One region of the Pantoea sp. X-Soil-TKNS-1279 genome, then DNA from elsewhere that is predicted to be linked to it. Evidence: predicted binding sites of a transcription regulator. Region 1 holds the regulator's gene; each other region holds the start of a gene.

Region 1 (2,205 bases):
GCATCGCCAAATCAATTCCGCGCAGCTTCAATACACGCGCCACCATCCATAATCCGACGGCAAGGGTCGTATATTCAGCCAGTGCCGTTGCTGCTGCGGCACCTGCTACGCCCCAATGCAGCCCCAACACAAACGCCAGATCCAACAGGATATTGACCAAATTCCCCACCACCAGTAGCACCACTGGCGCACGCGCATATTGCACCCCCAACAACCAACCGAGGATGACCAGGTTTGCCAGCGTGGCGGGAGCGCTCAGCCAGCGAATCTGAATGAACAATTGCGCCTGCTGTTGGACCTCCTGGCTGCCACCCATCAGCACCGCTGCCAGATTACTGACTGGCGTGCGCAGCAAAATAAACAGCACACCGGCCACCAGGGCAATGAGTAAAGGCTGGGTAAGCGCCCGAGCCAGTGCCTTTTTGTTGCCAGCACCAAATGCCTGAGCAGTCAGCCCGGTGGTGCTCATACGTAAAAACAGCAGCAACATAAAGATGAAACTGGTCGCCGTGGTGCCAACCGCCACACCGCCGAGATAAATGGGACTATCGAGATGACCAATGACGGCGGTATCAACCACGCCAAGTAGCGGAACAGTGATATTGGAGAGAATCATAGGCAGCGCCAGCCGCCAGAGTGCTTTGTCAGAGGAGGAAAACAGCTGCATCAGCCCGTCCCGGTTTGCTGCACTACCGTCTTGTCAGAGAATAAAACCACGGCAGCACAGAAGGCTGCCGTAGCAGGGGGAATCAAGGTATCAGAGCCACTCGCCGTTACGCACAATGCCTACCGCCAGCCCTTCGACCGTCAGGGATTGTTCGCGGGTATCAACAACAATCGGCTGGAAGTCGCTGTTTTCCGGCAGCAGTTGCACAATTGCGCCCTGCTTTTTCCAGCGCTTCACCGTGACTTCATCATCGATACGTGCGACGACAACCTGGCCGTTACGCACTTCCTGTGTTTTGTGTACCGCCAGCAGATCACCATCCATAATGCCGATATCTTTCATCGACATGCCGCTGACACGTAGCAGGAAATCAGCGCTGGGTTTGAACAGGTTAGCATCGACCTGGTAGTGCGCTTCAATGTGCTCCTGCGCCAGCAAAGGTTCACCCGCAGCGACACGGCCAACCAATGGCAGCCCCTCACTGGCTTCTTCTTCCATCAATAAACGAATGCCGCGCGAAGCGCCGGAAACGATCTCAATAACGCCTTTACGCGCTAATGCTTTCAGGTGTTCTTCTGCCGCATTAGGTGAGCGGAAGCCCAGCTGCGAAGCAATTTCCGCACGCGTTGGCGGCATGCCCGTCTGGTTAATATGGTCGCGAATCAGATCATAGACCTGTTGCTGCCTGCTGGTTAACGCTTTCATCCCGCCCCCTGGTTGTTTATACAGTCGCTGTGAGTATATACAGGTATTGGTGAAATGGAAACCAAAACTGAGGGAAAAATCAGCGAGTTGATGAATCCGGAATCCTTATCGCAAATGTGACCAAAGCAGCGCGATCCAGACAAACAGCGCCAGTAAAATAGCCAGCAACACGGCGGCCGATCCCATGTCTTTCGCGCGTCCAGCCAGCGGATGGCGTTCCTGACCAATGCGGTCGACAACGGCTTCAATGGCGCTATTCAGGATCTCAACAATGACCACCAGCACTACGGAACCAATCATGAGTACGCGGGAAATAGCATCAACATCCAGCCAGCACGCCACTATAATTGCCACTAATGCGGCAATAGCTTCCTGGCGAAACGCTGCTTCATGTGTCCAGGCAGCGCGCAATCCCTGCCAGGAATAACCGGCTGCTTTCACTATCCTGAGAAAACCGGTGACGTTATTTGCCATGTCGTTGAACCCTTTACTCGTTTTGACGTCAATGTCTGGGCAGCCGGAGTGGTGCAGCCACAGATTTTCGCGGCGCATTCTGGTATGCTTGCCGCGCTTTGCTAACAAGAGGCTTGAAGTTGTCTATGTCAGGTTGGCGTAAACTTTATTATAAATTATTGAATTTACCACTCTCCATTTTGGTAAAGAGTAAGGCCATTCCCGCCGATCCCGTGTCCGAGCATGGACTGGATCCGACGCGGCCTATCCTGTATGTACTGCCTTATGATTCCAAGGCCGATCTCCTCACACTGCGTTCGCAGTGTCTGAAACACGATCTGCCGGATCCGCTCGCACCGCTGGAAATTGACGGCTCATTG
Region 2 (2,205 bases), 610 kb from region 1:
CTGATGGCGTTCTGTTCCACCAATCTGTTTTGGATCACCCGCCGTGCGCCCTTTGGTAAAGCGAAGTTGCTTGATCAGGATGTGGAAATTGATTTTCAGCAGCAGACCACGCCGCAGGATGTGGTGACGGTGATTGCAACGCAGCCGCTAACGGGAAATGAAACCTGGCACCGGATAGTGCCAGGTGAATGGGTATTATTTTGCCTGGGAGAGCGCCAGGAATGATTTTGATGCAGCGTCTGGCGCGGTCATCACCGCCGGACTGCTGTTCACCGCATACTGGCCGGTGGCGGTAACGTTGACCGTCGGCGGCTGATGGTACTTCTCAAAGTACGCATAGCCCGGCTGCAACTGACGCCAGAAGCTGGCGTAAGTGGAGTAGCGATGACGCTGCATATTGCTGTCGGTCATACGGAACGGGAAGATGCTCAGGGCGATCTCTTGCTGGCCGTTACGCAGCGCCGCGTTCACATAGGTATAAATCTCGTCCATGTAGGCGTTGGTCATGGCATAGCAGCCAATTGACTTACAGTCGCCGTGAATCATCAGATATTTGCCGCTGTAACCATTATCACGGTCAAATTGATTCGGGAAGCCGGTATTGATGGCGCGATAATAGTGGCTATCCGGTTTTAACTGATTCAGCTTGACGCTATAAAATCCTTCCGGACTTTTAAAATCGCCCTCACGGCGTTTGGGTCCCAAACCGCCAGAGAAATTACAAATGCGGTAGCTATCCAGCAGACGATATTCATTACCGATCTTGCCGTACAGTTCCAGCGTGCGTTCTTCCTTGAAGATCTGAATATAAACCGGCGTGCCAAGTAATTGTTTTTTTAGTTCTTTACTGACCGGAGCCTGTGGGTTAACTGGCTCTGGCGTCATTGCCCAGCTAAGGACCGGCATAACAATCATCGCAAGGAATAATGCGATTCTGCCCATTCTGTGTGTACCTTGAAGTGAAGAAAAACTCTGACGCATAACGTCTCTGTATTGCATTATCGGAAATATCCGCTACCGCAGCGCAACATTAACATTGTCTGGCGTTTAATCAAGCCAGTGGCTGAGAAAATAGCCATTTCTCAATGGGATTACGGCCATAAATTTGTAAACTTTAATGCTGGCAGCGACAAATATTGCTGATATCTTTCGATGCTGTATACTTATCCAGTATTCGGAGGGGGTATGCGTAAGATCATTCATGTCGATATGGACTGCTTCTTCGCGGCAGTTGAAATGCGCGACGATCCCTCTTTGCGTGATATCCCCATCGCCATTGGCGGCAGCCGGGTACAGCGTGGCGTCATCAGTACCGCCAACTATCCGGCACGCGAGTATGGCGTCCGTAGCGCGATGCCTACCGCGATGGCGTTAAAGCTCTGTCCACATCTGCGTCTGCTGCCCGGACGTTTCGAAGCCTATAAAGAAGCCTCGCGCCAGATCCGCACTATCTTTGCCCGGTATACTTCCCTGATTGAGCCGCTTTCGCTGGATGAAGCTTACCTTGATGTGACTGACAGTCCACATTGTCAGGGGTCTGCCACTTTGATGGCGCAGGCGATCCGCGCCGACATCTGGCGGGAAACGCAGCTCACCGCATCAGCAGGTATCGCGCCAATTAAGTTTCTCGCCAAAATCGCGTCTGATTTGAACAAGCCCAACGGCCAGTTCGTCATTACGCCGCAGGCGATGCCGGATTTTTTGCTGACGCTGCCTTTGAGCAAAATTCCAGGCGTTGGCAAAGTGTCGGCGAAAAAACTGGAGGAGATGGGGCTTCTGACCTGTGGCGATGTGCAGCAAACCGACCTGGCGCGTCTGCTCAAACGCTTTGGCAAATTTGGTCGGGTGTTGTGGGAGCGCAGCCACGGCGTTGATGAGCGTGGCGTGGTGGTTGAGCGGGAACGCAAATCTCTCGGCGTTGAACGCACCCTGATGGAAGATATTCATCGCTGGGAGCAGTGCCTGGAAATTATTGATTATCTGTACGAGGAGCTGGATCGTCGTTTGACGCGGATTCGCCCGGATAAGCTGATCGCCCGTCAGGGGGTGAAGCTGAAGTTTAATGATTTCCAACTGACGACCCAGGAGCATATCTGGCCGGTGCTGAATAAAGAGGACATGATCGCCGTGGCGCGCAAAACCTGGGATGAACGCCGTGCCGGACGGGGCGTCAGGCTGGTGGGATTGCATGTCACGCTGGTGAAT
Region 3 (2,205 bases), 1.1 Mb from region 1:
AATACCGGATTAAGGTTGGCGCGCGCGGCATAGACTGCAGCGGTGTAACCGGCAGGGCCGGAGCCCAGAATGAGCAGCTTACTGTGTTTGGCCGTACTCATGTGTTCCTCAGTTTTTTTTCTGACAACATAGCTAGCGATTGTAGGGAAATTGCCGCCGCAAAAAAAGTCTTCAGCAATTTTGTTAACAATCGCTGCGAGCGGCGTAGACGATGAGAAGGAATTCTGCACGCGGATTGCGCCAAAAGGGGGCAATGCTCGGTAATTAGTGGTGCAGCTGTATAAAAAATCTCATTAGAAAACAGGAACCCAGCACTCTGTCTGGCATCTTGTACTGAATTTGGATGTTTTACTTTGACAATCGCCTGCGCATTTGCGAAAACATTGTCAGAAGCAAAGAAGATTTAGCGATACAAAACAGAATTTCATACCTGTTTTGGTTTGTTTCGCCAGATTTAAACAGTCTGACATTGGTAATGACGCATGATGTGGACAGACAACATGCGTCATACGGATGGTCGCATTACTGCTCAGGCTTATCGTCTTCACTTCGAGTAAGGCCCTGAGCAATGAATGTTTTCAGGGTGTGGCAGGTTAAGGGAAGGAATTAAGAGAGACAATAATAATGGTAGACAATAAGAAGCGCCCCGGAAAAGATCTGGATCGTATCGACAGAAACATTCTGAATGAATTGCAGAAAGACGGTCGTATTTCCAATGTCGAGCTTTCGAAACGTGTTGGATTATCGCCGACGCCATGCCTTGAGCGTGTTCGTCGCCTGGAACGTCAGGGTTTCATTCTTGGCTATACCGCACAGCTCAACCCGCACTATCTCGATGCTTCGCTGCTGGTATTTGTTGAGATTACTCTGAATCGTGGCGCGCCAGATGTGTTTGAGCAATTTAACGCCGCCGTGCAAAAACTTGAGGAAACTCAAGAGTGTCACCTCGTTTCCGGTGACTTTGACTATCTGCTGAAAACCCGTGTGCCGGATATGTCAGCATATCGCAAGCTGTTGGGTGAGACCTTGCTACGCCTGCCGGGCGTAAACGACACCCGCACCTATGTGGTAATGGAAGAGGTCAAACAGAGCAATCGCCTGGTGATCAAAACCCGTTAACGCAGGGCAGGTGCAAAGCGTGCAGGATTTCGGTACACTCCTGTGAATTCATACAGGACCAGCGTCGGGCCAGCCCGACGCTGTTGCCTTCTTAATTTACAGGCACCTGGAGAGTTCTCTTGAGCCAGGAATATACAGAAGACAAAGACGTTTCATTACAACCGCTGAGCAGCGGACGTCGGCTGCTTGAAGCGTTGCTTATCCTTGTGGCCCTGTTTGCCATCTATCTGATGGTTTCTTTGGTCAGTTTTAACCCTTCCGATCCCAGTTGGTCGCAAACGGCCTGGCACGAGCCTATCCACAATCTGGGTGGCAGCGTCGGTGCATGGCTAGCCGACACCTTGCTATTTATCTTCGGCGTGATGGCCTATGCCATTCCTCCGGTCATTATTGGCTTGTGCTGGATTACTTTCCGTCAGCGCGATCGTCACGACTACATCGATTACTTTGCGGTGGGGCTGCGCCTGATTGGCGTGCTGGCGCTGGTGGTAACCACCTGTGGTCTTGCGGCGCTTAACGCTGACGACATCTGGTATTTCGCCTCCGGTGGTGTGATCGGCAGCCTGATCAGCAACGCGATGGCACCCTGGTTCAGCTCCGCAGGTGGCACTTTAACGCTGCTGTGCGTCTGGGCGGCGGGGATTACCCTCTACACCGGTTGGTCATGGTTAACGATTGCCGAAAGAATCGGCGGTGTCGTGATGGGCGTGCTGACATTTGCCAGCAATCGCTCCCGCCAGGATGAACCCTGGCAGGAAGAAGATGAATACGAGGACGAGCAGCAGCCGGTCGATGAGGCTGTACCCGCGTTGCGTGCGGCTACATCTGATGACGATGATGTGCTGCTGGCAAAACCGCGTAAGGTGAATGAGGCACCGCTTGATGCTGCCGGGGATGATCCCCTGTTGGCGAAAGCCAGTGCCGCTACGGCAGCAGCGATTGCGGTGAGCAGTGAAGCGGCTCGCCAGGAACCCGTAGTACAACCGACAACGTCGCCAGCGGTTGTGCCCGCTGCGCCGCAGCCGGTGGTGCAATCGGTCCAGCCTGCGGCTACGGTTCCTCCTGCTCTGACAACACCGGTGGTGG
Region 4 (2,205 bases), 140 kb from region 1:
AGCCATGCCTGAACATCTTCCAGCGGCACATCGCTGCCTGCCAGAGCAAAAATCTCCACCACTTTGCTGTCGCTCAGGTCCAGCATATAGCGCACACTGCGCAGCACATCGTTATTAGTCATGGTGAAAATCTCCTGGTCGCGGGTTAAGGCGGCGCATTATAGAGCAGGCTAACTCAGGAAGACAGGGGCTGTAACGAACCCGGGCGCGCAGCATCACGTACAAACGGCAAATGTTCGCAGGCATGCTGACGGGCAAAGCGCACAAACGCCTCCAGCACCGGCTGACGCTGCTCACCATCGCGCATTGCCGCATACAAACGGCTCCACAACCCATCGCCCAACGTTTTCGTCACCACCAACCCCTGTTGTTCAAAACTCTCCACTACCCAATGTGGTAACGCCGCAATGCCCATACCGGCTGACACCATCTGAATCAACAACAGGGTATTATCAACACTCTTCAGGGCTGGGCTGATGCCTGCCGGTTGCAGGAAGTTTCGCCAAATATCGAGACGCTGACGCTGCACCGGGTAAATCATCAGCACTTCATCTGCCAAATCTTCCGGTGAAATGTGCTCAACGTTTGCCAGTCGATGAGCCGGGGCCATCACCAGACGCACCTCAAAATCGAACATCGGCGAATAGAACAAACCGCTGCGCGGCAGAATATCCGAGGTCAGCACCACATCCAGCTCACCCTGTTGCAAGGCTGGTTGTGGATCAAAGGTCACGCCAGATTTAAAATCCATCACCACCTGGGGCCAACTCTGACGGAAATTATTTAACGCAGGCGTCAGCCACTGAATGCAACTGTGACACTCAATCGCAATACGCAGCGTGGTTTGATGCGGCTCATGACAAGCCTGCAAGGCTTGCTGAATCTGCGGCAGGATCTGCTCAGCCAGTTGTAACAGGATCTCCCCCTGTGGCGTAAAGCGTAGCGGCTGGCTCTTACGCACAAACAGGCGAAAGCCCAGCCGTTGCTCCAGATCGCTGAACTGATGAGACAACGCCGATTGCGTTTGATGAAGCTGGGCAGCGGCGGCAGCCAGCGAACCGGTATTCCTTAACGCTTGCAGCGTTCGCAGGTGTTTGAGTTCGATCATGAGAGTCCTTCACATCGAGATTGAACAATTTGCGCTTGAGGAACATACAGTACCCGCAGAATATAGCGGTGTAAACATCTGGACGGCTAAACATCTCCAGCAAGCGTTGTGACCAGTCTATGTTGACCCTGATTTGAAGCGCGTGCTGCACAGTTAAGAATACCTGGAGAACAAAAAATGACCATTCTGAACCACACACTCGGTTTCCCTCGCGTCGGTTTGCGTCGTGAATTGAAGAAAGCTCAGGAAAGCTACTGGGCAGGTAACAGTTCACAGGAAGAACTGCTGGCTGTGGGCCGTGAACTGCGTGCGCGCCACTGGCAACAACAGAAAGATGCGGGTGTGGACCTGCTGCCCGTGGGCGACTTCGCCTGGTACGATCACGTACTGACCACCAGCCTGCTGCTGGGCAACGTACCGGCACGTCATCAGAATAAAGAGGGTTCAGTCGATCTCGACACCCTGTTCCGCCTGGGCCGTGGCCGTGCACCGACCGGTGAACCGGCGGCTGCCGCGGAGATGACCAAATGGTTTAACACCAACTATCACTACATGGTGCCGGAATTCACCCGTGGGCAGCAGTTCAAACTGACCTGGACCCAATTGCTGGACGAAGTGGACGAAGCGCTGGCGCTCGGTCACAACGTCAAACCTGTGCTGCTCGGTCCGGTGACTTACCTGTGGTTGGGTAAAGTGAAGGGTGAACAGTTTGACCGCCTGTCATTGCTGCCAGCGATCCTGCCGGTCTACCAACAGGTGCTGGCTGAACTGAAAAAACGCGGTATCGAATGGGTGCAGATTGATGAACCGTCACTGTCGCTGGAATTGCCAGCGGCGTGGCGCGCGGCGTTTCAACCCGCTTATGACGCGCTACAGGGTGCAACCAAACTGCTGCTGACCACCTACTTCGACAGCATCGGCCAAAACCTGGAAGTGATCAAAGCGCTGCCGGTGCAGGGCCTGCACGTTGACCTGGTGCACGGCAAAGACGATATTCAACAGCTCCACCAACAACTACCTGCCGAATGGCTGCTGTCGGTCGGGGTGATCAACGGTCGCAACGTCTGGCGTGCTGATCTCAGCCGCTGGTTTGAGCG

Evidence for each region. The regulator LexA, encoded in region 1, represses DNA repair genes until DNA is damaged. The targets are predictions, from matches to a motif close to TNCTGTATGTACATACAGNA.
Region 2: dinB (DNA polymerase IV) is a predicted target of LexA. The motif match lies at 1,154-1,173, and genes of this name have one in related genera.
Region 3: AC6I8N_RS07140 (DNA translocase FtsK 4TM domain-containing protein) is a predicted target of LexA. The motif match lies at 1,158-1,177, and genes of this name have one in related genera.
Region 4: metR (HTH-type transcriptional regulator MetR) is a predicted target of LexA. The motif match lies at 1,141-1,160, and genes of this name have one in related genera.

What each region holds. Positions count from the first base shown of each region.
Region 1 is NZ_AP035948.1:382,976-385,180, reverse strand. Features, by position in the region: gene dinF (MATE family efflux transporter DinF) at 1-667, opposite strand, end outside; gene lexA (transcriptional repressor LexA) at 758-1,372, opposite strand; gene AC6I8N_RS01720 (diacylglycerol kinase) at 1,478-1,846, opposite strand; gene plsB (glycerol-3-phosphate 1-O-acyltransferase PlsB) at 1,972-2,205, shown strand, end outside.
Region 2 is NZ_AP035948.1:993,517-995,721, forward strand. Features, by position in the region: gene AC6I8N_RS04490 (class II glutamine amidotransferase) at 1-225, shown strand, start outside; gene dpaA (peptidoglycan meso-diaminopimelic acid protein amidase) at 196-942, opposite strand; gene dinB (DNA polymerase IV) at 1,186-2,205, shown strand, end outside.
Region 3 is NZ_AP035948.1:1,526,888-1,529,092, forward strand. Features, by position in the region: gene trxB (thioredoxin-disulfide reductase) at 1-101, opposite strand, end outside; gene lrp (leucine-responsive transcriptional regulator Lrp) at 625-1,119, shown strand; gene AC6I8N_RS07140 (DNA translocase FtsK 4TM domain-containing protein) at 1,239-2,205, shown strand, end outside.
Region 4 is NZ_AP035948.1:239,322-241,526, forward strand. Features, by position in the region: gene AC6I8N_RS01085 (YehS family protein) at 1-122, opposite strand, end outside; gene metR (HTH-type transcriptional regulator MetR) at 176-1,108, opposite strand; gene metE (5-methyltetrahydropteroyltriglutamate--homocysteine S-methyltransferase) at 1,286-2,205, shown strand, end outside.